DNA from 3 places in the Marinomonas dokdonensis genome. Region 3 is predicted to be linked to each of the others. Evidence: riboswitches for the same ligand, from Rfam matches in the RefSeq annotation. Region 3 holds a riboswitch; each other region holds the start of a gene.

Region 1 (7,603 bases), on a different contig from region 3:
GAACATGCCTCATTAAAGAGTTACGTTTCCGAGTGTTTACGTAAAATTGAAAACATTTATGCCCAAAAATTGCTAACGACCAACTCCGAGGCTGAAGCAAAAGCTAAGGCTGCAAGCCTGATGCTGCATATATTTGGGATACGTGTATACGGTTATCACGAAGGGTCAAAAGCGGACTTGATGGCAGCGGTACGTGTCGGACTGCCTTGGTTAACTTGGCAATCACTGCATTGATGCAAGCCAATACTTGCATCAATGTGATAGAGGTTCGCTACTCTCTTATAGGGCTTGTAGCGCCTTAATAATATCAGCTGGCTCAGAACGTGTGCGGTAATCCACATCCACAAAGCGCCATACAACTTCACCTTGTTGATTGATCACAAAGGTTGCAGGGGTTGGTAAAATTTGGCCATTGCCGTTGTTAATACTTTCTAAGTCTAACTGACGGTCAACCTTCATATGTTCCAACAAGAACTCAGGTACTTCCCAGGCCACACCATATTGAGCGGCAACTTGAGCCCCTTGATCAGACAGCACTTGGAAAGTCATTTTGCTGATATCATTTTTACTCATACTGCCATCTGGCACTTGTGGGCTGATGGCAACGAGCTCAGCCCCAAGAGCATGAATTTCATCTAAATGAGCCTGCAAAGCGCGCAGTTGTAAGTTGCAATATGGGCACCAGCTGCCACGATAAAAGCTCACCACAACAGAGCCTTTTTCGAGAAGCTTAGACAGATTAATGGCTTCACCCTCTTGGTTTGGCAGTGCAAAGTCTGGGGCTGTTTGTGCCACTTTAAGCGCTTCATCGCCTTGCTCAAACGCTTTAGCTTTCGCCATAAGCGCATCTACTTTTTTCATAAATTCAGGATTAGCATTACGAGATTGCTCAATTTTGGCATCGGTTTGTGCTTTTAATGTGGTCATTGTATTCCTTCATTATTCCTATCAAATAATTTGTGCCTAGGGCGGCACTGAGCGTGCTACCACACTAATACCTAAGCCAAGTGTCAACCAGTGGTTAAAAAAGTAAAGAATGAGGAACTAGGATTAAAAAAGGCCGCATATAGCGGCCTTAGAGTTTTTTAGCGAGACAGTACGGGAACGTAATCTTTGGCTTCGGGTAAACGGCTAATAATTTTTTGCTCGTACATGAAACGGGCATAATGATCATAGCGAGGTAAATCAACTGCGGCGGGGCGCAACGCAAAGCGGCTCAAAGTTGCTAACCAAGCAAGTCGATTCAACTCGTTGTCCAAAGTATCTGGCGAGTAAGCAACAAACTCCTGCCAAGACGTTTCTGGATGATTAAGAATATACACTGTGGCTTGTTCAATGGCCTGATTAAACGCCTGTAAAGCAGCGGCATCGTAGTCATTAGCATTGGCGACAAATACCAGCTCATCGTAAATTGGCACTTGATGCTCTTCTGGGAAAAACGCTTTGGCGGCAATACCTTCTAAGGCTAATTGGTTGGTTTCAAAGTTTCGAAAGCCGCCCCATGTTGCATCGACTTGACCTGATGCTAAAGACGAGGACAGCGCCCAACCAACATTAACTATGGTCACGTCCTGATAATCCACGCCATGAGCATTGAGCATGGTGCCAACAATCGCTTCTTCGTTACCCGCCACCGAGATACCTATTTTCTTACCCGCCAAATCCGCAATGCTATTAATCTTACCATTGTCTAGCACGGTGAGTGTGTTAAGAGGCGTGGCGACTAGAGTCGCGGCACGAATCAACGGCAAGCCAGCGGCCACATCCATAATTAAATTAGGCTGATAAGACACGGCTAGATCCACCTTGCCAGCGGCCACTAACTTAGCGGGTGTACTTGGATCCGCAGGTTCTTGGATGTTGACCGTTAAGCCTTTATCCGCAAAGTAGCCCTTTTGTTGCGCGATCACAATGGGGCCATGATTTGGGTTTACAAACCAATCCAACATTAAGTCCAGTGACTTTTCTGCCGCCTGTAAAGGCGCCGAGAGTAAACTGGCACTGAGCACTATCGCACTTAAAACTTTGTTATTTTTCATTATCTTTCCTTTTGTTAAAAAACCTTTGAATAACCATCCGCCACAGCCTGAGCCCTTACCAATGGATGTAGCGTTTTAATAAGTAATCGGTGACAAAATACAGGGTGACGGATAGCCCCGAGAGGATAAAAAGTGCGGCAAACATTTCGTCGACCATCATGCGTGCATTGGCCTGCAACATGAGATACCCCAGACCTTCACTAGACCCCACCCACTCCCCAGCAATCGCACCGATCGGTGCAATGACCACAGCAATACGAACACCGGAGGCTAAGGTTGGTAACGAAGCAGGCCATTGCACATAACGAAGTCTTTGCCACTTGCTCGCCCCCATAGTTTGCACCAAGTCCAAATAGCCTTGGGGGGTGTTACGCAAACCGTCATAACAACAGGTGGTCACAGGGAAAAAGATGATGATGGCGGCCATTAGAATCTTGGAGGCCATGCCGTAACCAAGCCACAGCATCAAAATCGGCGCGAGAGCAAACACAGGAATCGCCTGGCTAACAATTAGTATGGGCAACAACCAACGTTTTAACGGCTTAAAAAACAGCATTTGCAAGGCAAAGAACAAGCCCATGGTGAGGCCAAGAATCAAGCCGTAAATAATTTCTTGACCGGTGACAAGAGTATGCTGGAGCAATACTTCATAGCGCTGAAAAAGCTTTTCCAGCACCTCCATGGGCCCTGGCAATATAAAGCTAGGAAGGGCTAATGCACTGACCAATATCTGCCACAGCAGCAAGATAAAAAGAAAACACCCAAGTCCGGTGAGAAACTTGGATATGGGTGCGGTTGAGCGAGCCATTACCAAATTTGCACGATGAGATGCGGGGTCTAGTGGCGAAAAGTCACTCACTGTAAGCCCCCTTTTATATCACTTTGCAGCAAGCTCATTATCCTTTGCTGAAGATCGGCACACTCGCCGTCGTATTCCCGAGGCGGGGAATTAACGGGCACAGATAAGGCTTCGACTCGGCTTGGACGTCCCTTAAAAATATACATATTGTGAGCCAAACGAATGGCCTCTAAGGGGTCGTGAGTCACTAAAATAACGGTTTTATCGGCCAACAATTCATAAGCTAGAGTCTGTAAACGGTGACGGGTGACCGCATCGAGTGCAGAAAATGGCTCATCCATAAGAATGACACCTTTGTCCTGCATCAAGGTTCGAGCGAGCGCCACTCGTTGGCGCATACCTCCGGATAACTGCTGGGGGAATTGTTGCTCTTGTTCTGCCAAGCCTACTTGCGCCAACAGTGTTTTAGCTCGCTCTATAGCGCCCTCTTGTTCTGCCTTACCTGAAGCCGAATCCGTAAATTTTCGGCTCAGCAGCACATTGTCCAGCACAGTCAGCCAAGGCAATAACAAGTCCTGTTGAGCCATGTAAGCCACTTGTGATTTTAAGCTTGCGGAATCTGGATAAATATTAAGCTCTCCGGACCAGAGTACCTGATCATCCAATAAGCCCGCGAGGAACTTCAAAAGAGTGGATTTACCTCCGCCACTTGGGCCGAGCAAACAGGTCCACTGCCCTGGGGGAACATCCATAGAGAGCTTATCGACAATCGCTTCATGACCTTGCAAATAGGTAATTTGAAGGTTGCTAAGCATTATCCCAAGTGGGCATTTGCGAGCATCGGATGAGTGAGACAAGGCTACACTCCCCGGAAAAAGTGATGAACAGGGCCGTGGCCCTGCCCTACTTTTAGCTCATCAGCATGTGCAATGGCTTCGCTGATATACTCTTTCCCTAATGCCACCGCCTGGGATAATTCATGGCCTTGGGCCAGATAACACGCGATAGCCGAAGAAAGCGTACAGCCTGTGCCATGGGTATTTTGGGTTTGAGTACGAGGAGCAGATAAGTGCTCGATGCGATCAGCAAAGATTAATAAATCAGTGCTGTCTGCTTCTTGCTCTAGGTGTCCTCCTTTCAGTAATACCGCCCCGCAGTCTAGCTGCCTAAGCTGACTCACCATGTCTGTCATGGCGTTAGTGTCTTGAGGTAAAGGCGCCCCTGTTAATGCTACCGCTTCAGGTAAATTTGGTGTAATCAGATCAGCCAGAGAAAAGAGTTCAGTTTTGAGGGTAGCGATAGCGTCTTGCTGCAACAGCAAATCACCACTGGTGGCCACCATCACAGGATCAATTACCACGTGAGCAGGTCGATACGTTGCTAATTTTTTTGCCACCAGCTTAATGATGTTACAGTCCGCCAACATGCCTATTTTAACGGCTTGAACATTCAGGTCAGAGAACACAGCATCTAATTGTTTTTCAACGTGTTCTAAAGGAATTGCAAAAATGGCATCAACACCCAGAGTGTTTTGTGCAGTGATCGCTGTGATCACGGAACAAGCATAACCACCGGTGGCACTAATAGCCTTGATATCCGCTTGAATACCAGCTCCACCGCCACTATCTGAGCCAGCAATGGTCAACACAATAGGCGTTGCTTTTGGGGGTAAAGTACCAGTGAGTGATATGGGGGACAACTTTGACATAGTGGCTCCAAAACGAGCGCAGGAACTATATCAAGCCATAGAATAAACAAATGCAGCAGGCACTTGCCGAGACAGAAACGACCTATAGTTCCCTACGCCAGTGTTAACTGAATCAGGTTCAACGGGTCTGCATAACATGCACTCTCAGCCAAATTGGCCCCCCGACTATATGCCACCATAGTAACAAGTTTTCTCTAAAGCGCAACCAGCAAGCACTGGCTTAGCGGGTACCTTTCTCAGCCTCCAGCGCATCCAGCTGCGCCTTGATTTGCTCTGCCTGCTCAGTGAGTTCTGCATAGCCACGAATGTCACCACTACGTTGCGCTTGCATGGCCTGCTCTAGTTTCGCGGCATAGCTCTTGTGGAGTTTTTTGCTTGGGTCGGACTTAAACAAAGAAAACATATCGGCTCTTTAATGTTGTGAATTGAAGTATTTATATATCATACGCAAGCCATCCCAAAGTGGATGAGTTTTCATCCTAAAGCTTTACCAAGTTCTCATGGCAAACGCTGTTTCGCCAGATCAAACTTAACCCAGCCAACACCACCACACCTAATACCAGCCAAGATGCCGCGATCACTCCACTCCAACCCCATAATTGCCAAAATGGGTCTAAATAAAAGCCACCGACACTGGCGCCCACATAATAAAACAGCAGATACAGAGACGAGGCACTGGCTTTAGCTTGCTTCGCCAAGCGACTCACCATACCACTGGTGGTGGAGTGACATAGAAAAAAGCCAAAACTGTTTATCAACAAACCGAGAATAATCGACCACAATGTTTCCCCTAAGGTCACCAAAGAGCCCAGCATAAAGATGCAACTACCAAGCACCATAATCGGTGCCTGCCCCCATCGTTTGGCTAATTTACCCGATAACGCAGAGCCGAACGTTCCTGCTAAATAGGTCAAAAACAACAAGCCCACGTACTTAGCACTTAAATGATAAGGCGCAGCTTCAAGTAAAAAAGTCACATAGCTATATTGGTTAATAAAGATGAGAAAACTTAAACCACCGATAAAATAGCAAGTCAGTAACCGCGGATTGCTTAAATGGCCACCCATGTTCGTTAGTACATGACCAAGTTTTAATGGCTTAGGGGTAAAGTGTTGAGAAGCTGGCAGCAGCCAATAAAACGCTAGTAAGCAACTTAGACTGACTATAGACATCACAAAAAAAGCCGCCGAATATCCTAGCCACTCGCCAACAAAGCCTCCAACCAAGCGTCCACCGATTCCCCCTAACGTGTTTCCGCTAATGTATAAACCCACTGCCACGACTAAGGCTTCTGGTGTGTACTCATCTCCCAAATAGGCCACGGCAATGGCAGGGAGACCTGCCAAGAAAAAGCCTTGCACAGCTCTTAGTAACAAAAGGGACTCGTAACTGTTCACTTGCGACAAACAAAAGGTGGTAACTGTGACGCCTACCAAAGTCATCATCATTATTCCTTTGCGCCCGAGAGCATCGGAAATAGGGCCATAAAACAACAACGACACACCAAGGGTTAAGGTAGTGATGGTAAAACTGGCACTGGCTTGTAAAGGGCTAATGGCGAACTCACTCGCAATCATAGGCAACAAAGGCTGGGTCACATAAACATTGGCGAACACCATGATGGAGCCTAGTACCAGCGCTAACGTGCCCTGCCAAAACTTACCAGTATTTGCTTCTATCATTGCCAACCCCTCACTCTCAGTTAATGGTGATCCTTTGAAAGCCACTATACGCCTAGACTTTTTATCAATAAAATATATCTAAATTATCAAAATCATAAGAGTTGTTGATGGATACCAAGCCCCTGCGTTACCTAGTCGCCATTGCTGACCAACGAAGCTTTACCAAAGCAGCCAAGCTGCTCGGGGTTGCTCAACCGGCTGTAAGTATGGCAATTAAAAAGCTCGAAAATGATTTAGGTCTAGTGCTTATTCATCGCCGAGATAAAAACATCAACCTTACCGATGAAGGCCAAAAGCTTCTACAGCATGCTCGGCGTATCGTGCAAGCCTGTGATGAAGCGCTATTGGAAATGAGTGAGCTAAATGAACTCGCCCAAGGAGAAGTTAGGGTCGGCATTCCCAGCATGATGGGTTCATATTATTTCCCACCGATACTCATGGCGTTTCGTCATCAATACCCTACTCTCACCTTAAAAGTGATTGAAGGAGGCACTTGGCAACTGCAAAAAATGCTTGAGAAGGGGGAACTGGATTTGAGCGTGATCGTCACAGAATCCCTGCCCGATAACCTCGCCATCCAACCTTTAATACGAGAGGAAATGCTGGTAACCGTTGCCACAGATCATGCCTTTAGCGAGCTTAAAAGCGTGACGCCAGAAACGTTTTTTGAAGAAGAACTGGTAATGTTCAAGGAGGGGTACTTTCACCGCCGCATTGTCGATTCCCTAGCGCAAAGTACGGGCATGACACCTAAAATCAGCTTTGAAACCAACCTAATTCCGCTGATTAAATCCATTACCCAACAAGGCTTCGGTATTTCTACCCTACTTGCCATGGTAATCGAAAAAAACGACCAACTGATTACCCGCTCATTTGAGCCACCTATTTGGCTCGATCTGAGCATTGCTTGGCGCAAAGACAGCTACCTTTCCAAAGCCAACCAAGCCTTTCTAGACTTTGTCACCCAACACGGCCAAAGATAGACAAAAAAATACCCGCCAGTTGAGGAATTACTCTACTGACGGGTATTTTTAGCTGTTTAAAAGTACGACCCTTTAAGAGTTAGCGAAACAGACGCGTTTCAAACAAACTGGAATTTTTCATGCGATCCAAGTGCTTAGCCCCGGCTAAAATAGCCAAATCCAACACAGGCTCGATCAACACGACACTCAAATAGGCGAGACCAAAAGTCGCCACAGAGGTTAGGTTTTCAACGCCAAAGCCTTGTCCGTAAAACGCCCAAAATGCCACCCAAGCGATAATGCCACCTTGATAAGTTAAAGACAGTTGCAACGCCTGCTTATAAGAAATATCCACATAAGCGGTTTGACTGCTAATCACGCGTTTAGATACAGCGGCCATAGCAAACAGTGGC
Region 2 (7,603 bases), on a different contig from region 3:
ATACATAGGACTCAGCTCCACCAGCGTCACGAATGCCGTCCTACTCAATTCGGTGATGCCCGTCATCATACTGATTACAGCACGCATTGTGCTTGGCCAAAAAACCACCTGGTTACAGAATGTGGGTATTATTATTTCCTCTATTGGTGCCATAGAAATTGTCAGTCGTGGTAGCTTAGACACCCTGCTGCATCTCACCATGTCACGAGGAGACTTATGGATCATAACCGCAGCACTAAGCTGGGCCGTTTATTCTGTACTGATTGCGAAACGCCCTAAAGGCATGAGTCTTATCGGCTTTTTTGCCTGCACAGCCCTCATTGGAACAGGCTTTCAAGCACCACTATTTTTACTGTTTGGACACACCCCCATAGCAGAACTTAACAGCACCCATTGGGGTAGCATTGTTTACATGGGGATATTTGCGTCCATTGGTGCATTTTTATGTTGGAATACAGGTGTTCAAAAATTAGGTGCCGCCACCGCTGGACACTTTATACATCTCATGCCCGTGTTCAGCATTGCCTTATCGGTAATATTTCTAGGGGAAAGCCTCTACAGTTTTCACTACATTGGTATTGTGTTAATTTTCTCAGGCATTTTCGTCGCTACTCTACTGAACCAGAAACTACAGAAAAAAGCGCTTTAGTATTAAGCGTTTTTTGCCATTCGAGCACTGATCAGAATACTAATAAAAATCAGCACCATACCGGATAGCGCATAAATATCCGGTAGGTGTTGCCACACCAGCAAGCCCCACAAACCACTGAATACCACACCAATATAGCTAATGGGAGAGATAACACTGGCCGGCGCATAGCTATAAGCCTTGTTGTATAAAAACATCCCAACGTACAAGGTTAGCCCGACCACAAGCATTTGCGGCCATAAATCCATTGGAATGAATAAGCTTTGAGGCATTAAGCCCGCAAGTAATGCAGACAATAGACTGGATATAAAAAAGTAAACGAATAAGGTCTCTTGACCTGTTACATGTCGGGACAGCATACGAGTGGTCACCATTGAAAGCGCCAAACCTAAAGCCGACAGAAAACCCACCAAATGCCAAGGATTAAAGTGACTGGGCGTAGGATGAATGATGAGGGCAACACCGACAAAGCCAACAATCATCGGCCACCAACGCTTTCTCGGCATGCCCATTCTGTGAATCAACAGCACCACTAAGGGCACGCACAGGGGCGCACAACTTCTTAGCAACGAAGCTTCCACCAGCGGAATATGATTCAAGGACCAGTAATAAAACAGGAATCCAGCGAAGCCCCCTACACTTCTCACCAAATGAATTTTCCAAACCTCAAATGAGCGGACTTTAATATGCCCCTTCATCTGCGGTAAGAGAATAATCAAACAAATCACACTTTGCCAAAACACCACGGCAAACACAGCCACCTGTGTTTGCAGCTGCTTCGCCACCAGCGCGGTAATGGACATAATAAAGGCATAAATTATTGTCAGCAGAATACCTTTTTTTATCAGCGCTTTGTGATCCACTATACATCCACCTTAGGGAAAGCTATAAGCCTCTATTGTGACCAAAGTATTCGGCAAAAGCCGCTATTTTTTGCGGTTGCTGCAAAACGTCCACTGATTCATGGGCCGCTACCTTACCTTTTTCAATCAGCACCACACGTCCGCCCACCAATAGCGCCTCTTGTGGCAAATGAGAAACCAGTAAGGTGGTTAAATCATATTCTTCAGTGACCTTTGCCACTAATTGCAACATCTCTTCCCGTAACGCTGGGTCCAAGGCACTAAAAGGCTCATCCAATAACAGAATAGGTTTTTTGCGCACCAAGGCTCTGGCGATAGCCACCCGTTGGGCCTGCCCGCCAGATAGAGCCTGAGGAAAGCGCTCGGCTTTATCTTGTAACTGAGTTTTCTCTAAAGCCCAGATTACTCGCTGCTTTTGCTCTGCACTCAACGCCAAACTGGCATTTAAACCAATGGCGACATTCTGCCAAACGGTTAATTGTGGAAATAAGTTATCGGACTGAAACAAGGTGGTAATGGGTCGCTGGTAAGCAGGTAACGCCAGTAATGACTGGCCTTGAAAGCTCAGTTCCCCCTGACCACTCAAGAAACCACCAAGTAAATGCAAGAGTGTACTCTTACCCTCACCACTGGCACCTAATAAGGTGGTCATACCCGGCGCAATAGCTAACTGATAATCTGCCGAAAAGCGCTCCCAGCTGTATTCTATATTAATGGACAGCATGGGACTTTCCTCCGATCAAACGTAATGAAGAATAAAACAGCAAGATACATAAACTTATCAACACAACCGCGACACAAGCACCTTCTTCTAGACGATAAGAGCCAATCAGCTGGAATAAATAAAGCGGCAAAGACAACAAGCCCTGGCTGCCAAAAATCGCGATCACCCCCATATCCCCAAGAGATAACAGCAAAGCGTAGGCAAAGGCTTGCGCCAAACTTAAGCGTATTAAAGGCCATTCTAAACGCCAACGAGAAAGCCCCCAGATACCTAGACTTGCATACAAGTGTCGAAACCTTTTTTCCTGTTGGTATAAGGTGGGCATTAGGGCACGCATCACAAAAGGCAAAGCCATGACAGCATTCACCCACACCACCACCCAATAGCCAGACGATAGCCCCCAGCCGAAATCTCGGAGCCATAGAAATAATCCAGTGGCGATTACCAAGCCCGGCACCATTAAAATTAAATTACTTAGATGCTCCAATTTATCTGGCAACCAGTGTACGCCTACACGCCCCAAGCAATGGCGAGCCAATACACCAAAGCACAAAGCCAACAACAGGCTCAATAACGCAGCAGGCAACGCAATCTTTAAGGAAACACCTACCGCGCGCCACAGACCAGCCGATTGCAGCGTTTGCCAGAAGGTGGCTGAAAACAATGGATCAAAAATGGCCACAAAAGGTGGCAACACCAGCAAGAGCATGATGGTAAAAAACACGCCATCACTCACTTTGGCGCACCAAGAGTCACGCAGCAAATAACGGTTACTTGCTAACAGACTCATATCCTGACGATTAGTTGGTGTGAGTCGATAAACAAGCATGGCGAATAGAGTGCAAATGCATACTTGCAGAAGAGCCAGAAAGCTCGCTTTGTTTAAATCAAAATCAAAGCGCAACGCCTGATAAATAGCGACTTCTAGGGTACTAGACTTAGGCCCTCCCCCTAAGCTCAGCACAACAGCAAAGCTTGAAAAGCACAACATGAAAGTGAGTACAAAAGCACCCGGCAAAACCTTCTTCAGATAATGCCATTCGATTAGGCGAAATGCCTGCCAGCGCCCCAGCCCTAATTGACTGGATTGTCGCCATTGCCCAGCGGGTATCAAACCGTATCCTTGCAATAACAAACGCGTAGCAAGGGGCATATTCAAAAACACATGCGCAATAAGAATACCGAATAGCCCATACAGGGGGACCTGCACACCAAACAGCTGAAATAACCAGCCAGAACGGCCATACACCACAACAATCCCTAGGATCGCTACTATGGTTGGCACCACCATGGACACAGCAAACAGCTGCAATAACAAGCCACGACCTGGAAAACTTCGATGCATCAAGCAAGACGCCACAGGGATAGCAACCAAGATACTCAAGCCACTGCTTAATAAAGCCTGCCACAAGGAAAAACGTATCACTCGCCATAAATAGGCTTCACTGAGATACTGAGGCCATAAGCTTAGGTCGCTATAACGCAAAAGAGCCGCCAAACTGACCGCTCCTATGAAAATGAATATCATCACTCCTAGCAAGGCTGGGCTCAAACGCGCCAGCCAAGGTAAGGAGTTTGCTAAAGACTTAGCGCGTTGTGGCATCTAACCACTCATTCACCCAAGCTTTACGTTGTTTAGCCACTTGTTCCGCTGATAGCAACAATGTGTTGTTAACCGCTAAAGGCGCATCAAAGGCAGTTGGCAGGGGTTCCGCCTGATCCACCACTGGCAACATCCAGTTTCCAGTCGCAATGGTGGACTGGAAGCCTGGTTGCAAAACGAACTGCATAAAACGTTTAGCCAACTCTGGGTTCTGGCTATTCTTTAGCATCGCCGCCACTTCAATCTGTGGGTAATAACCTTCACTGGCCAACGCCGCTTTGTACTTGTGCTCACCTTCCGCAACTATGTGATAGGCCGGTGAGGTTGTGTAACTTAACACCACATCCGCTTCACCTTTCAAAAATAGGCTATAACCGTCGTACCAGCCTTTGGTCACAGTCACCGTATGGGACGCTAATTTCTCCCAAGCCTCTGGTGCTTGCTCTCCATATACGGCTTTCATCCATAGCAACAAGCCAAGTCCCGGCGTACTGGTACGAGGGTCCTGATAAATAACTCGCAGGTCCGGATTTTCTACCACTTCTTTTAGTGAAGCGGGGGGTGTCGATAAGGTTTCTGTGTTGTAGATAAAAGCAAAATGCCCTTTATCGAAAGGTACAAAATGTGTGTCACTCCAGCCATCGGCAAGATTTACAGGGCTGGTATCCACACCATGAGCCGCCAATAAACCACTGTTTTTTGCCGCTTGCATTAGGTTTAAATCGAGACCCAACAAAACATCCGCTTCGCTTGCACTACCTTCTAGTTGCACTCGAGATAAGATACCCACAGAAGAATCCATGGCAACAAAATTCAGTTCACACTGACACTCGGCTTCAAAGTTCTGTTTGATCTTGGGGCCTGGGCCCCACTCCGCAGCAAAAGAGTCATAGGTGTAAACATTCAAGGTATCTTTTGCTGTCGCCAATAGCGAAAAACTTGCGGCAATGGACAAAGTCGCAACTTTGAGAAGTAAGGATTTTTTCAACGTGACGCTCCTATAAAAAACATGAGCGGCGTACAGGGAAATGGCAAGGCTTAATAGAGCTCCTGCTATCTCGATTCCTACGCCAGCATAATCTGGATCAGGTTCGGTGGGTTAGCGGGCAAATCCGCTTCTCAGCTTTGTTAAACACAAAGCACCCCATGAGATATTTTGAGAGGCTATTGTAAAGAGTCGTTCAGGCGATGTCTATTTGAGAAAGAATACGCTCTACAGCGCCCTGATTCTGTTGAGCAAAGGCCAAGGCTTTTTGCCCTTGTAAAACCCCATTAGTAGGATTTGCAGCTAAAGCGTTTAGATCCTCTTGTAACTCAGCGACATTAGCGCAACGCAGCGCACCACCAACTGTTACTAATTGCTCAGTGATGTCTTTAAAATTAAAAGTATGTGGGCCAACCAACACAGGCTTTGCCAATAATGCCGCTTCAATCGGGTTATGACCCCCACGTTCAATCATGCTGCCAGCCACAAACGCCACATCGGAGGCTTGGTAATACTGCAACAATTCCCCCATGGAGTCCCCAACCACAACGGCATGATCAGACCATGCTGTTAGAGAATCTACACTACGGCGCGCCACCTTAGTAAAACATTGACGGGCTTGTTGGAAGACCTGCTCAAAACGTTCAGGGTGTCGAGGCACGATCAGCAACAAGGCATCAGGGCATTGTTTTAGCAGTTGTGCATGAGCTTCTAGAAATAGGCCATCTTCCCCTTCATGGGTACTGGCAGCAATCCACACAAAAGAAGAAGAGATTTGCTCCCGCCAAGCACAGTGAATGACTTCATAAGGTAGGGTTAGATCAAACTTCACATTGCCCGTTACCAACACCTGCTTGGCACCAAGCTGCTTTAAACGTTGAGCATCGTCTTCAGCATGGGAAAAAAATCGGTCAGGCAGAGACATTAAAGGTTTCGAGACCAGCGAAAAACGTTGGTACTGGCGAAATGAGCGCTCACTTAAGCGAGCATTGATTACGTCTACCGTGAGGTTTTGTCGTTTAGCTTGTCGCAATAAGTTTGGCCAAAGCTCTGTCTCAACTATCCACAAATGCGGACACTGAATACGTGATAAACCTAGCATTACTGCGAAACGCCAATCCACTGGCAAATATTTATGCTGCGCCTGAGGAAAGCTTTTCGCCACCTGTTCTGCCCCAGTTGGGGTGACGGTAGTGATTAACAGTCGCCCTGTCGGCTGTTTCTTCTGCCAAGCCAGCACCAAGGGTCTAACGGCTAACACCTCTCCTACCGAGGCGCAATGTATCCACAAATCAGCTTCAACCTTTGACCCAAGACCAAAAGCTTGAGCCAGTCGATAATTCGGATAACGTCGCTTAAAGCCGATAATTTTCCACAAGATCAACGGCGATAACAGCAGCAAGAGGAGGCTATAAAACCACATACTTAGTCTTTAGTTTCACTAAACTGTTGGCTATGCAGCTGGGCATAGGCGCCTTTGAGAGCTAGCAACTCAGCATGGGTTCCTTGCTCAATGATCTGCCCATCATCCACAACCGCGATAATATCGGCTTTTTCTATGGTAGATAGACGGTGAGCAATAGCGATGGTGGTACGATTTTGCATCAAGTTTTCCAACGCCAGTTGAATCGCACGCTCAGACTCGGTATCCAAAGCCGAGGTCGCTTCATCCAGAATGAGAATCGGCGCATTTTTCAAAATGGCTCGAGCAATCGCAATACGCTGGCGCTGACCACCAGAAAGCAGTACACCGTTTTCCCCCACCATGGTATTAAGGCCAGATTCTAGCTGCTGTATAAAGCCCCAAGCGTTAGCCGCCTTGGCTGCCTCAATAACCACGTCATCACTGGCATCACGCAAGCTGCCATAGGCAATATTTTCTCGAATAGTGCCGTTAAACAAGACCACTTGCTGATTAACCAAAGCGATGTTGGCGCGTAAATCTTTCAGCTGGTAACTATTAATGGAATGACCATCGATTTGAATCTGATCTTCTGCTACATCATAAAAACGTGGAACCAGGTTCGCCATGGTCGACTTTCCGCTACCAGAGCGGCCTACCAAAGCGAGGGTTTTACCCGCTGGCAATGACAGATTAATGTTTTTCAACGCCTGTTTTTCTGCTCCAGGATATTGAAAGGTCAAACCCTTCCAGTCCAAGGCCCCAGTGAAACGACCTACGGATTTTTTGCCGGAATCGTTTTCTTCCGCCATGTCTAGAAAAGCAAAAATACTGTACGCCGCCGCAATACCTTTTTGCAGAATACTGTTCACCTCGGTCAGCTGGCGCATAGGTTTGCTCAACATACCCGCCGCACCAATGAAAGCGACAAAATCCCCAGCCGACATGGACGCACTAATCGTAGGATCAAGAGCCAACCAAATTAAACTCGCCAACGCCACGGCCACTATGAACTGGACGATTGGCACATTCAGCGCCCGAGTCATCTCCATTTTTAGTTGCGAGCGACGGTTCTCTTCAGCAGCTTCACGAAAGCGCTGTTTCTCGTACTGGTTGCCGCCGAAAATTTTGACGACCTCATGCCCTTTAATTGCTTCAGATGCCACATCGGTGACACCACCCATGGCATCCTGAATGCGTGTACTCAGTTTCAAGAAGCGTTTAGACGCATAAGAAACCACGACACCGATTAAAGGAATGATAAGTAAAAACAACAAAGACAAGCGCCAGTTGGTGTAAAGCATATAGCCCATCAAGCCGATTACAGTAAAGCCTTCTCGCAGCAAGACTCGAACCGCCTGCGTGACAGAACCAATA
Region 3 (7,603 bases):
GCCAATAAATTTGCATCAAACTCTAGGTTGGATTTAGTTTTAAGTGGTCCGTTTTCAAGTAAGGCCAAGGCTTGTTGGTAATTACCATTGTGATAGGCCACCTGAGCAGATTGAAAGGCTTCGCTGATGGCTGGCGGAGTTTTGCTCGCCGCATTTGGATGATAAATACTTTCAAGTTGTGTCGCTGTTTGTTGTGCCGGTGTGGCTTGGATACGAGTCACTTGACTGCTGGGCGTGGTATTTAAATTCACGGATCCGCATGCACTTAGCAGAAAAGTACATAAGGTTAATGGTATGATGCGCGGCGTAAAGATGATCATAATCGACAAATACTAAAAGAGACAAAGAGGCAATATGGTAGCACATAGTTCAGATGATGTGAGAGGCACCTTATACATAGTTGCAACCCCTATAGGAAATCTTGACGACTTCAGTAAGCGTGCAGAACAGACCTTACGCGAAGTGGACTATATTGGTGCTGAGGATACACGTCATAGCCGTCGCTTACTTAACCATTTCGCCATCGATGCCAAGCTATTTTCTCTTCATGATCATAATGAAAAAGACAAAGCAGAATACGTGGCCAGCCTATTAATGGATGGCAAGAACGTCGCCCTAGTATCCGATGCTGGCACACCACTGATTTCTGATCCTGGTTATCATTTGGTGGCCCATTTACGAGCTCAAGGCTTAACCGTCACACCAGTGCCAGGTGCTTGTGCGCTAGTGGCCGCTTTGTGTGCCTCTGGCTTGCCGACCGATCAATTCTTTTTCGCAGGCTTTGTGCCAGCAAAATCGAAAGCACGTTGTGATCTTTATGAGTCATGGAAGAGCCAAGCGGGGACCGTGGTTTTTTATGAGTCTACCCATAGGGTTTATGACTCCATCGCTGATGTGGCCAAAGTTTATGGTGACAGCGCGAGATTGGTATTGGCCCGAGAAGTAACCAAAACCTTCGAGACTTTTTTGTCGGGTACGGCAGAAGAAATCTTGGCGAAATTCGATGCGGATGCAAATCAGCTAAAAGGTGAGTTTGTAGTAATGCTAAGTTATGTCCCAGAAGCAGATGATGAATCTGAGCTTGAGGCCAAGCGTGTGTTGTCTATTTTGCTCGAAGATCTACCCGTTAAACAAGCGGCGGCGATGGCGGCTAAACTCACTGGCGAAAAGAAAAATCATCTCTATAAATTGGCCTTAGGCATGCAAGACGCTTAACTAGGCTTCATCGCATTTCGGCAAGTTGGGAGTTTACATCCGTTTTTTAGTGAGTATACTCAGGGCCACTTGTCGGAGTGCCATTTGGCTGAGATCGTACAATTAAGTACGGGATCCGCAGAACCTGATCGGGCTTATACCCCGCGTAGGAAACAAGAAAGCGTTACTTTTCTTATCTGCATCGAATGAGCTACCGCACAGTATGATGCTGATTCTATGCTATACCTCTTTGAAATCACCCATACTTTGCGTTGCTCATGTTTTGAAGCATTAGCACAGTATTGTGTTTAATTCTTTAAACAGCACCTCAGACAAGCAATTCTCCATTTTTAAGGGAAATGCTCATGTCGAACATTACAGAAATAAAAAAACCGAACAAATTAAGCCGTGAAGCCTCACGCTTACAAGCTAAAGCCGTCATTGAATCCCTACAGGGTTCACCTTTTCCTGCTTCAGAACGCATTTACATTGAAGGTTCGGATGCATCGATTCGCGTGCCTATGCGTAAAATCAATGTTACTGACACACCCGTTGGTACGGACCCTAATAATCTAACGTTCGAATCCAATGAGGCCATCTATGTTTACGATTGCTCTGGCCCATACGCGGACCTAGAAGAACACATTGATGTCTACAAAGGCTTGAACCCTATACGAAAAAACTGGATAGAAAAGCGCAAGGATACCCAAGTATTACCACAAGTATCATCCGAGTTTGCTAAGTCTCGTTTAGATGACCCAGAGTTAGAAGCGTTACGTTTCAAACAGAAAACGGCTATTCGTAAAGCCTCTGCGGGGAAGTGTGTTACCCAAATGCATTACGCGCGACAGGGTATCATTACCCCAGAAATGGAATACATCGCCATTCGTGAAAACCAAAACATCGATGCTATTAACAGCGAATTACTGCTAAAACAGCATCCGGGTCAGAGTTTTGGCGCTAATTTACAACAGCGTATTACGCCAGAATTTGTCCGTGATGAGGTCGCTCGTGGCCGCGCCATCATTCCAAACAATATTAATCACCCAGAATCTGAGCCCATGATCATTGGGCGTAATTTCTTGGTGAAGGTAAACGCTAACATAGGTAATTCGGCAGTGACTTCCTCTATCGAGGAAGAGGTGGAAAAACTGGTCTGGTCGACTCGCTGGGGGGCTGACACCGTGATGGATTTGTCCACGGGCAAAAACATTCACGAAACCCGCGAGTGGATTTTACGTAATTCCCCAGTTCCTATTGGTACTGTGCCTATCTATCAGGCCTTAGAAAAAGTTGATGGCGTGGCGGAAGACCTGAACTGGGAAGTTTTTCGTGACACCTTAATCGAGCAAGCAGAGCAGGGGGTAGACTACTTCACCATTCATGCTGGGGTGTTGCTGCGTTTTGTGCCGATGACAGCAAAAAGGCTTACTGGTATTGTTTCTCGTGGCGGCTCTATCATGGCCAAATGGTGTTTGGCACACCATCAAGAAAGCTTTTTATACACGCGTTTTCGTGAAATCTGTGAGATTTGTGCTCAATATGATGTGGCTCTGTCACTGGGAGACGGCTTACGCCCGGGCTCTATTATGGATGCCAACGACGAAGCGCAAATGTCCGAGTTACGCACTTTGGGCGAGTTAACCAAAGTAGCATGGGAATACGATGTGCAGGTGATGATTGAAGGCCCTGGGCATGTGCCTATGCAGTTAATTGAAGAGAATATGCATCAGCAATTGGAACATTGTCACGAAGCGCCTTTTTATACCTTAGGGCCTCTTACCCAAGACATTGCTCCAGGCTACGACCACATTACTTCTGGCATAGGGGCGGCGCAGATAGGTTGGTATGGCTGTGCCATGTTGTGCTATGTCACCCCCAAAGAGCATTTGGGCTTGCCTAATAAAGAAGACGTCAAGCAAGGGCTTATTACCTATAAGATTGCTGCCCACGCAGCGGATTTGGCAAAAGGCCACCCAGGTGCTCAAGTGCGTGATAACGCCTTATCTAAAGCGCGTTTTGAGTTCCGTTGGGAAGACCAATTCAACTTATCTTTAGACCCTCATACCGCCCGAGCTTACCACGATGAAACCTTGCCTCAAGCTTCTGGCAAAGTGGCGCATTTTTGCTCCATGTGTGGCCCTAAGTTCTGTTCCATGAAAATTACCCAAGAAGTCCGTGACTATGCCAAAGGCTTAGAGATGGAAGAGCAGACGCTCGAATTGAAAGCCCTAAGTGAGGCAGAGCAAGGTATGCAGGATATGTCACACCAGTTTCGTAAACTCGGCAGCGAAGTGTATTTAACTCAAGCAGGAGGCATGCTGGATGATTGATGAATCCACCGCTCAAGAGGCGTCCATGGGTTTTGCACCCATGGACATGCAGAAAATGGGCTTGTATCCCGTAGTAGATACGGTCGACTGGCTAGAAAGGGTGCTAAAGCAAGGGGTTAAACTGACACAATTACGTATCAAGGAACCCGACCCTTTGCAGCTTAAGGCACAAATTACGCAAGCTATTGCTTTGGGCAAAAAGTACCAAGCTCAAGTTTTCATTAATGACTTTTGGCAGCATGCTATCGAGCTTGGAGCCTATGGTGTCCATCTGGGTCAAGAAGACCTGTATGACGCGGATCTTCAGGGTATTCGCCAAGCAGGATTGCGCCTAGGCATAAGTACCCATGATGAGCACGAAATGCAAAGAGCCTTGGCGATTCAGCCTAGCTACATAGCCCTTGGGCATGTTTTTCCTACCCAAACCAAAATGATGCCATCTAAGCCTCAGGGCTTAGAGAAGCTCAAAAATCAGGTGATAAAGCTGGCTGGCAAGGTGCCAACCGTAGCCATTGGTGGAATCAGTCAACAGCGTTTTGCGGATGTCGTCAAAACTGGGGTCGACAGTGTGGCCGTGGTGACGGCTATAACTTTGGCGGATGACCCAGATCAGACCCTCTTGGATTTACAAGCCAGTTTTGCCGCTAACACAAGGAAGCAAGTATGACAGAGAGGTTAACGATTCGCTTAAATGATCAAGAGCATGAGTTTGTCGGACGCACTTTACAGGACCTTTTAGAGGGTTTAGGCCGTGATCAGCAGGGCATTGCCATCGCGGTAGATCAACAAGTCGTGCCAAAAAGTCGCTGGGCGCACACCGAATTGGCGAGTGGCAGCCAAGTTTACATTTTTGAATCCATAGCAGGAGGCTAACCATGAGCAATTTAGTCATTGCCGATCACGAGTTTGGTTCACGCTTATTCACTGGCACGGGAAAATACGCCAGTGCTGAGACCATGATGACGTCGCTGGTGGCCAGTGAAAGTGAGCTGGTGACCTTGTCGTTGCGGCGCATGGATCTACAGAACAACAGTGATAATATTTTGCAGCCTTTACAGCATCAGGGTTTAAAGCTGTTACCCAACACTTCTGGGGCACGTACTGCCAAAGAGGCGATTTTTGCGGCTCAGTTAGCTCGGGAAGCTTTGCAAACCAATTGGGTGAAATTAGAGATTCACCCAGATCCTAGGTATTTAATGCCAGATGGCATGGAAACATTATTGGCCGCTGAAGAGTTGGTGAAGCAAGGCTTTGTGGTCATGCCCTATGTGCATGCCGACCCCGTGTTGTGTAAGCGCTTAGAAGAAGTGGGTTGCCAGTGTGTGATGCCGCTGGGCTCACCGATTGGCTCCAACATGGGCTTAGCTAGTCGACCTTTTTTAGAAATTATCATTGAGCAGAGTAATGTTCCTGTCATTGTTGATGCGGGTATTGGCGCCCCTTCCGATGCGGCTTTAGCGTTAGAGATTGGAGCGGATGCAGTGTTAGTGAATACCGCCATGGCCGTGGCGCAAGACCCTAAAGCCATGGCACAAGCATTTCGCATGGCGGTGATCGCTGGTCGTATGGCCTATGAAGCGGGGTTAGGGGAAAAACAAGTAAAAGCCCAAGCCTCTAGTCCGCTAACAGAGTTTTTAGGAGCTCTATCGTGACAGGTCAGCTCATTGGAAGTGATCGTAAAGATAAGTTTGCACCGGTACAAAGCCCTGCGATGGCGGGGCAGTTTAGTGCTTGGTTAGAGAATGTCGACTGGTCGCAAATTGTCGAGCAACAATCTCAAATTACTGAGCAGGATGTGTTAAAAGCTTTAGCTAAGCCAAAACGCAGTGTGGCGGATTTTGCCGCGCTTATTTCTCCTGCAGCGGAACCCTTTTTGTTGCAAATGGTGCTGAAGAGCGAACAGCTTACCAAGCAAAGGTTTGGAAACACCATGAGTTTGTTTGCGCCTTTGTACCTGTCGAATACCTGTGCCAATGAATGTACTTATTGTGGCTTTTCCATGAGCAATGCCATTAAGCGCTTAACTTTGAATGAAGGGCAAATAGCCGCGGAAATCGCGGCCATTAAAGGCAAGGGGTTTGATCATATCCTTTTGGTCACTGGTGAGACAAAACGTGTCTCTATGCCATACTTTGAAAAAATGCTGCCCCACATCAAACCGCACTTCAGTCAGCTTTCAATGGAAGTGCAGCCGTTGGAAACAGAGGAGTACGCCAGATTACAAAGCTTGGGCTTGGATGCGGTGCTGGTGTATCAAGAGACTTACTCGAAAAAAACCTATTTAGAACATCATTTGCGGGGTAATAAAGGGAACTTTAATTACCGACTGGACGCTCCGGATCGCCTAGGAAAAGCGGGCATTCATAAGATAGGGCTAGGTGTTTTGTTGGGCTTAGATGATTGGCGTTTAGATTCGGTGATGATGGCTTATCATTTAAGGCATCTGCAAAAAAACTATTGGCGCAGTCGTTACAGTGTGGCCTTTCCACGTATTCGCCCTTGTGAAGGAGGGATTACGCCGAAAACTGTGATTTCTGATCGTCAATTGGTGCAATTGATCGCCGCTTGGCGTTTGTTTGATGCAGATGTGGAAATGAGCTTGTCCACCCGTGAGTCGGCGGAGTTTCGTAACCATGCGGTGAACATGGGCTTTACCACCATGAGTGCAGAATCTAAAACACAACCTGGTGGTTATGCTGAGGATGCACAGCAAGCCCTTGAGCAGTTTGAAATCAGTGATGAGCGCAGTGTTCAAGAGATTGCCGCTATGATACGAGGACAAGGGAAAGAGGTGGTTTGGAAAGATTGGGACCCAGCATTGTGTTGATTGTGTTCGCATGATATTGCTGGTTGTTGTTTGACATTTACTTGCGCCTGTCTCGTTCCTCGACGCGTCAGCGTAAATGCCAAAACAACAACCAAATTAACTTGAAGGGATTACGCAGAACCTTTGCTAGCCACTTGTGGTGACGATCGGTTGTGCTTCACATTTACTTGCGCCTGTTTCGTTCCTCAACGCGTCAGCGTAAATGTAAACCCACAACCTTCTTTTGGTCTACGCAACATTTCCTGATGACCAACCGTAGGTCACACTTCAGTGTGACGCGGAAAATCTCTTGAAGAAAAAGTAGCTTCTTGACCGAGCTTTCGTTCCGAGTGGTGGCATAATTAAGGTTGTGCTTCACATTTACTTGCGCCTGTTTCGTTCCTCAACGCGTCAACGTAAATGCAAACCCACAACCTTCTCTTGGTCGACGCAACATTTCCAATATTTTCTGATGATCAGTCGTAGGTCACACTTCAGTGTGACGCGGAAAATCTCTTGAAGATAAAGTGTGCTTTCCAGTGAGTTTTTGATCCTCAACGCGTTAGCGAGAATGCAAAACAACATCCAAATTCATTTAATTGAAGCGGGGCGGTAGAAAAGGTAAGCGCAACCCGAAGGCTGCGCGTTTAAATAGTTGGTGAGAACTATTGGGAGTGGATAATCTCTGTAATGCCTTGAGCTGAAAAGATTTCAATCCAATAACCGTCTGGGTCTTGTATGAAAGCCAAGCCTTTCATTGAACCGTCGTCAGGTTTTTTAACAAAATTCACGCCATATTTTTCAAAGCGTTCACAAGCTTGATAGACATTTGGAACGCTGATGCCGATATGGCCAAAGCCTTTTGGCGCGTCGTTGCCATTATGGTAACCAGCAAAACTGTCGTCGTTTTCACTGCCCCAGTTATGGGTGAGCTCAACTAAGGCTGGGCGTTTAAACACCCACTTAGTTTTTTCTGGACCATCTTCTTCGGGTACGTTTTCTTCATAACCCAAAAAATACAGGGTGAATTTCATGGTAGGGAAGTCGTATTTGCCTAGTAGTTTCATCCCCAAGACATTTTGATAAAACGCTAAAGAGGGTTTTGGGTCTTTAATGCGCAGCATGGTTTGCTGCATCACATACCCTTCGGTTGCCTGGGATATTGCTTCGGGTGATTCGTTAAATGATGACATATAGAAAGCCTTTTCTGTAATGAGTTAGGGTATTTTATGAGGTAGCATGGGCGGGGTACAACAAAGAATTTTGCAAT

The links. A riboswitch is a leader RNA that binds a small molecule or an ion and turns the genes downstream of it on or off. The one in region 3 is predicted to bind thiamine pyrophosphate.
Region 1: it holds a riboswitch for thiamine pyrophosphate, as region 3 does, so the genes downstream of both, thiD (bifunctional hydroxymethylpyrimidine kinase/phosphomethylpyrimidine kinase) here and thiC (phosphomethylpyrimidine synthase ThiC) in region 3, are expected to answer to the same signal.
Region 2: it holds a riboswitch for thiamine pyrophosphate, as region 3 does, so the genes downstream of both, thiB (thiamine ABC transporter substrate binding subunit) here and thiC (phosphomethylpyrimidine synthase ThiC) in region 3, are expected to answer to the same signal.

Annotation. Positions count from the first base shown of each region.
Region 1 is NZ_JBRAND010000002.1:102,974-110,576, reverse strand. Features, by position in the region: gene ACUM5Y_RS05025 (TetR/AcrR family transcriptional regulator) at 1-234, shown strand, start outside; gene ACUM5Y_RS05020 (peroxiredoxin-like family protein) at 280-927, opposite strand; gene ACUM5Y_RS05015 (ABC transporter substrate-binding protein) at 1,086-2,039, opposite strand; gene ACUM5Y_RS05010 (ABC transporter permease) at 2,095-2,898, opposite strand; gene ACUM5Y_RS05005 (ABC transporter ATP-binding protein) at 2,895-3,695, opposite strand; gene thiD (bifunctional hydroxymethylpyrimidine kinase/phosphomethylpyrimidine kinase) at 3,698-4,546, opposite strand; TPP riboswitch at 4,619-4,720, opposite strand; gene ACUM5Y_RS04995 (DUF6435 family protein) at 4,767-4,949, opposite strand; gene ACUM5Y_RS04990 (MFS transporter) at 5,026-6,228, opposite strand; gene ACUM5Y_RS04985 (LysR family transcriptional regulator) at 6,336-7,211, shown strand; gene ACUM5Y_RS04980 (energy-coupling factor ABC transporter permease) at 7,291-7,603, opposite strand, start outside.
Region 2 is NZ_JBRAND010000001.1:515,692-523,294, forward strand. Features, by position in the region: gene ACUM5Y_RS02460 (DMT family transporter) at 1-649, shown strand, start outside; gene ACUM5Y_RS02465 (DMT family transporter) at 652-1,512, opposite strand; gene ACUM5Y_RS02470 (thiamine ABC transporter ATP-binding protein) at 1,535-2,236, opposite strand; gene thiP (thiamine/thiamine pyrophosphate ABC transporter permease) at 2,223-3,839, opposite strand; gene thiB (thiamine ABC transporter substrate binding subunit) at 3,823-4,827, opposite strand; TPP riboswitch at 4,884-4,996, opposite strand; gene ACUM5Y_RS02485 (3-deoxy-D-manno-octulosonic acid transferase) at 5,021-6,247, opposite strand; gene msbA (lipid A export permease/ATP-binding protein MsbA) at 6,250-7,603, opposite strand, start outside.
Region 3 is NZ_JBRAND010000004.1:73,169-80,771, forward strand. Features, by position in the region: gene ACUM5Y_RS11125 (penicillin-binding protein activator) at 1-251, opposite strand, end outside; gene rsmI (16S rRNA (cytidine(1402)-2'-O)-methyltransferase) at 355-1,215, shown strand; TPP riboswitch at 1,279-1,384, shown strand; gene thiC (phosphomethylpyrimidine synthase ThiC) at 1,560-3,527, shown strand; gene thiE (thiamine phosphate synthase) at 3,520-4,194, shown strand; gene thiS (sulfur carrier protein ThiS) at 4,191-4,400, shown strand; gene ACUM5Y_RS11150 (thiazole synthase) at 4,403-5,179, shown strand; gene thiH (2-iminoacetate synthase ThiH) at 5,176-6,354, shown strand; gene gloA (lactoylglutathione lyase) at 6,999-7,526, opposite strand.